DNA from 2 places in the Paraburkholderia sp. SSBN10T genome. Region 1 is predicted to be linked to the other one. Evidence: predicted binding sites of a transcription regulator. Region 1 holds the regulator's gene; the other holds the start of a gene.
The links. The regulator LexA, encoded in region 1, represses DNA repair genes until DNA is damaged. The targets are predictions, from matches to a motif close to ACTGTATNNNNATACAGT.
Positions count from the first base shown of each region.

Region 1 (2,952 bases):
CGAGTCGTCCACCGTGTACAGCTTCAGCTTCGGAAACTTCGCGGTCAGCGCGGCCGGCACCTTGTCCGAACGCGGCCGGTAGAAATTCTCGGCGGCAATTTCCTGCCCCTGCTCGCTATACAGGAAGTTCAGATATGCCTCGGCCAGCTTGCGCGTGCCGTGCTTGTCCACCACCTTGTCGACCACCGCCACCGGCGGTTCGGCCAGAATGCTGACCGACGGCACGACGATCTCGAACTTGTCGGGGCCGAATTCCTTCACCGACAGGAACGCTTCGTTTTCCCAGGCAATCAGCACATCGCCGATACCGCGTTGCACGAAGCTCGTGGTGGCCCCACGCGCGCCCGAATCGAGCACACCGGCATTCTTATAGAGCTTCGAGACAAATTCTTTGGCCTTCTGGTCGTTGCCGCCCGGCTGATGCTCGGCGTAAGCCCACGCTGCCAGATAGTTCCAGCGCGCGCCGCCCGAAGTCTTCGGGTTCGGCGTGACGATCGACACGCCCGGCTTCACCAGGTCGTCCCAGTCCTTGATGTGCTTCGGATTGCCCTTGCGCACGAGAAACACGATGGTCGAGGTGTACGGCGCGGCGTTATCCGGCAGACGCTTTTGCCAGCTCTTGTCGATCAGCCCCTTGTTGGCGAGCGCATCGATGTCGTAGGCGAGCGCCAGCGTCACGACGTCGGCCTGCAGCCCGTCGAGCACCGAGCGCGCCTGGGCGCCCGAACCGCCGTGCGACTGCTTGAAGGTGACGGTCTCGCCGGTCTGCGCCTTCCACTGCTTGCCGAACGCCTCGTTCACCTGCTGGTAGAGCTCGCGGGTCGGATCGTAGGACACGTTCAGCAGCGTCGCATCCGCAGCCTGCGCCTTGCTTGCGAGGCCGAGTGCCGCGGCCGCGCCGAGCGCCAATACCGCGACGAGTCTTCTGGTCCTGCCGGCGAACCCCGTGCCCTGATCGATCATCCATCTTCTCCGCGTTGTGGTTGGTTCAGACGCCTTGCGTCCGATGTTGTGTGCTGCGCGTCATCTGGTCTGCACCGTTGCGGGCGTCAGAGTGGAGGCCAGTCTATCGAAGGGCTTTCATCATTAAAAATAATGTTTCTTCATTTTTTAATACGTAAAAGTGGTAATGACAGCCGGACGCGGTGTTGCGGCACGAAAACGACTGTTTAGACGCCGGTTAGCGGCGCTGGAACGACACCCAGGGTCGAGAACTTAAAGTAAAGCTTGAATTGCGCCCGATACTGTATAAAAATACAGTCACCTGTCTATCCATACAGTGGCGCCATGACCAAACTCACCGCACGACAGCAAGAAGTTTTCGATCTGATCCGCCGGGCTATCGAACGCACCGGCTTCCCGCCCACCCGCGCGGAGATCGCCGCCGAACTGGGCTTCAGTTCGGCCAATTCGGCGGAAGAGCATCTGCGCGCCCTCGCGCGCAAAGGCGTAATCGAACTCGCGGCAGGCGCGTCGCGCGGCATCCGGCTGCTGCTGGCCGGCCAGGACGACGCGCCGCATCAGTTCACCTTGCCGCATCCCAGCCTGATGCAGTTGTCGCTGCCGCTGATCGGCCGGGTGGCCGCGGGTAGCCCGATCCTTGCGCAGGAGCACATTTCGCAGCACTACGCCTGCGACCCGGCACTCTTCTCGAGCAAGCCGGACTACCTGTTGAAAGTGCGCGGGCTGTCCATGCGGGACGCCGGCATTTTCGACGGCGACCTGCTCGCCGTGCAGAAGAAAAGCGAAGCGAAAGACGGCCAGATCATCGTTGCGCGGCTCGGCGACGACGTGACGGTCAAGCGTCTCAAGCGCCGGCCGAATGGAATCGAGCTGATCGCCGAGAACCCCGATTACGAAAACATCTTCGTTCAGGCCGGCAGTGCGGAATTCGCACTTGAAGGCATCGCGGTGGGGCTGATCCGCCCCACCGAGTTCTGAACCCTGCACTGAACAAGACTGGAGAGACTCATGGAACGCCTTGCCCGCCTGCTGCCCTTCCGCCAGTTCGGTCGTCTGCGCCATTTGCGCAAGCTGGTGCCCTGCGCACCGATCGAGGCGTCCGGTACGACTCCTTCGTTGTTCGACGCACCCGAGCCGCAGAGCTCAACCTTGCCGTCGGCGCTGCCGGCTTTCGCACGGGTGTCGCTGAATTCCGGACTCAATACGGCGGAGCCGGCCCGGCGTGCGCCGGTACGGGTCTACCACGGCCCGTCGCGCCTCATCATGGTGGGTACGGTGGATGCGGTATGCCGCATGATTGATCGTTGTATCGCCGAAGAACGGGCAGGCGTGCAGAACGCGCTGTTCGAATAAGCAGGCGGGGATGGTGCAGGTGCGCGCAGGGATCGTTTCCGTGCGAATGTGGTCCATCTAAAACCACCCCTCATGGAGAGTTTCGCCCGATGGCTGTTTCCACACCTGCTAAACGCGGCTATGCGCGGCCGCTGATCGTCGTACTGCTTGTGATTGCGCTCGTGGCTGTCCTTGGCTACAGCTATGCGTCGCCCTATCTGGCGCTCAATCGCCTGAAGCACGCCGCCGATGCCCGCGATGCGCAAACTGTCAGCGAGTATGTGGACTATCCCGCGCTACGCGAAAGTCTGAAAGAGCAAGTTTCCGGCTTGCTGACGAGAAAGCTCGAGGCCCGTGTGGGCAGCAACCCGCTCGCGGCGCTCGGGTCGATGATCGGCACGGCATTGATCGGTCCACTGGTCGATGCCTACGCTACGCCCGATGGCGTTGCGGCACTGCTGAACGGCATGCCGCCGCGTGGCGACCCTACCCAGCGTCCGCCTGTGCCGCAAGATAGCGCAGCGAACGCCCCGGCCGGCACCGCGAATTCAACGCCCGGCGCCGTGACGCCCGCCCCAGCGCCCGCAGCGTCACAAACTGCTGAAACGAGCGCGCCGCCGCAAACCACGGCGGGCTATCGCGGCATCAACGAATTCG
Region 1 covers NZ_JBWQQI010000014.1:11,740-14,691, reverse strand. Annotated here, with positions in the region: gene AC1ECK_RS21165 (sulfate ABC transporter substrate-binding protein) at 1-963, opposite strand, end outside; gene lexA (transcriptional repressor LexA) at 1,288-1,941, shown strand; gene AC1ECK_RS21155 (hypothetical protein) at 1,972-2,316, shown strand; gene AC1ECK_RS21150 (DUF2939 domain-containing protein) at 2,406-2,952, shown strand, end outside.

Region 2 (2,952 bases), on a different contig from region 1:
AACGCCGGGAATTCGCGCGCCGGTTGCGCAAGCTGCTCGCGTAGCCAAAGCCGGGCGGTATCGCGACCGGCTTCGGTGATTTCGTAGACCGTGCGCTCGGGGAACGCGCCGTCGCGCTCGGTTTCGCGGATCGCGATCAGGTCGCCGCGCAGCAGACGGTCGATGGTCTGGTAGAGGCTGTTGCGCTGGCCGACGTTGATTACCTCGTCCTTGCCGCGCGCCTTGATGAGCTGCTGCATCCGGTAGGGATGCAGCGGCGCTTCGGTGAGCATCGCGAGAACGGCAAGGGCGAGGGGCGAGTGACGGACCATGGCTTATGACTAGTGTGGATGTATCTAGTCATAATATAACTATCGCAATTCGGCTGGCAAGCAGACGTTTCTAATCCGATTCGTTAGTCCGAGTCCGATCCGCCGGCGTTGGTCGAGCCGGCCTGGAGCAGCGCGCGTACGGTTAGATAGACCACCGGCAGGTCATCGTCGTCACGACGCCAGTCAACCGGTTCGTCAAGATCTGCTCCGGAAGAAAGACGGCTGTCGCCAAACCGGACAAACATCTCCCGGACGTGCTCCTTGTGTCTCGCCCGGAAGCCGGGGTTCTCGAACACCTGTTCGTCGATCGTTTGCAGCGTGCGCCAGGTCGGCACCCGCCCCCCGATCGGGTAAGCGCGACGACCGCTATCGAGGTAGCGCCTTGCGACGGTGACGATGACCTGCTGGAGGTCGAGCGACGCGCTCCGGAGTGCGCGTTCGAGGGCAATGGGATCGATGTCGCGGACATCCGCATCGAAGGCCGTGGCGTTGATCATGGTCTTATCTTCCTTGGAGATCGGGGCGACGCATTGCGTTAAAGGTGATGTTTCGATGGAGCCGGGCTTCGCTGGGCGAGCAACTGGCGGATCTTGGCGAGGTGGCTATCGCCGACGGTGCAGTCCTCAATGGGCCGGATGCGCTGACGCGGCATAGGCGGGCGCACGCCCAGGTAGCGGCAGACCGCGGACAGGTACGGCTTGCCGTTGCCTCCCAGATGCCGCGCAGCGGCCGCCACGCGTGCATCGCCGGCATGCTTGCACAACCAGGCAAGCGTCTCGCGGTCATCGTCGTTCAAGATGCGGATAAGCTGGTTCATGGCCTGACTCCCACTGTATGAACATACATACTGTGAATTTATACAGTATTTTGGGGAGATGCAAGTGGGGCGTGAGGTTTGCGAAGAAGAGAGGGAGAAATAAACGGACGCCGCGTTCAGATGGCGGGTTGATGCGGGGCCGTGGTTGGCAGGGCGGCGAAAGGCTGCCCGCGTGAGAAAACTAGACCTTTCCCGCTGTTCAGACCGGCTGGCCAACTGTAGAAAAATGCGTTTGCAGGTTTTTGGTGGCGGCGGACGAACTGGTCATTCGCTCATCTATCTGACGCCTGAAACCTGTCGTAAAACGTGTAAGTCGCCTCGAAACCTAGGCTACAGCCATGCGGCCTACACTGACTTGGCCTCCTGCGAGAGGCGATTTCATGGACACACTCCTCTATCGGGCCCACCGTTCCAAGTGGGCCTTTTTTTATCTTGTGACGAGAAGGAGTTGGCCTGGGCGATGAGAACTCCCTGATCGTGCTTCGTGTAGCCTTTGCTTACCGGCGAAAATTGCCGCCGAATCCACTGCCGCTTAAAGCGCTGGCGCCGAATGTGCCCGCGCCGTTAGTAGACGAACCGAAAGCACTGGAGCCGAAGCTGGTGCCGCTGTCCGAGGCGTCGATCGAGTTGGGGTCCCGGTAGTTCCTCGGCGAATGAACGGCGACGGCGGCGTCATGTACTGCGGGAACCTTCTTGTTGTTCGAGTCCGGCGAAATCAATGGCGCCCCGCGACCATATACGTAGCCCTGATCCAATTGCAGCATGACGCCGATTCCAGGATTACAGCCGGTACCTACGGCGATGCTTTCGTAGCTAAACGCCCCCGCCGTGCTGATGCCTGTTCCGACCACGCCTCCAACATGCACAGCGTCGCACTGATTCGTCGCAAACAGGACGGTGCTGCTCGGGATCGCAACATCGATGAGCTCGGCCCCGCCGACGAGCACAGTCACCAGCTTGCCTGCGGCCAAGGTTCCGTTCTGCACGTTCCCGGTCTTTATAAAGTCGACCTGCAGCGCGAAGCCGGTTAGATGGCTTGCCTCCTGCTGCAGCGGGATTTTGTAGGGCGCTAGCCGCGGGCCGTCGTCGATTCCGGCAAAACTTCCGCCGCTGGCGGTGATGCGCATGCCGACGCCGGCGATATTGGTGGGATAGACGCCTGCGAAATCGGCAACGGGTGTCCCAGCCACTGCCAATCGCACTTCGCGCGCGTTCGACTTCCCGCTACAGACAAAAGGGATATCTTGCGGCGCCGCGACGTGGGCAGACCCGAGCGTGGCGCCTAGTGGCAGGTTCGGCGATACGGAAATATTCGTTGCTGGCAACGTGAGATCAAGCGGCAGATTGGCGCTGTTGGAGACGCAATCGGCATACGCGGACTGGACGCCGCCGACGCAAATGGCGGCGAGTACGGACAGGCATCGAAAAACTTGAAAACAAAGCCGGATGTGCGCTCGCATCTCTTTCACCTGGCAGCCGCCCGAGTTCTATTCTGGGGCGATTGTACGGATATCGAGCAAGGGAGACGACGCGGGGCTGCTTACCGAATCTCACAATTCGGGGCTTTGGCGGAAGGGGCGCAAGAAAACAAAAAGGGCTACAAACTTTCGTTTGTAGCCCTTCGAATTCTTTGGTGGGGCGTGAGTGACTCGAACACTCGACCTACGGATTAAGAGTCCGCTGCTCTACCAACTGAGCTAACGCCCCCAACAGACTGCGAATTATGAAGGAGTTTTCCGTCCTTGCCAAGCCCCCTTCGCAGATTTCTTAAAAAAACTTTGCCACCCCGACCTCCCGCCCCTGCCAGCGCCTCGCCGCCCCCAA
Region 2 covers NZ_JBWQQI010000002.1:167,130-170,081, reverse strand. Annotated here, with positions in the region: gene AC1ECK_RS03390 (PadR family transcriptional regulator) at 1-311, opposite strand, end outside; gene AC1ECK_RS03385 (DUF2471 domain-containing protein) at 395-808, opposite strand; gene AC1ECK_RS03380 (CppA family protein) at 847-1,128, opposite strand; gene AC1ECK_RS03375 (hypothetical protein) at 1,626-2,588, opposite strand; tRNA gene AC1ECK_RS03370 (tRNA-Lys) at 2,760-2,835, opposite strand.
Region 2: AC1ECK_RS03380 (CppA family protein) is a predicted target of LexA. The motif match lies at 1,158-1,175, and genes of this name have one in related genera.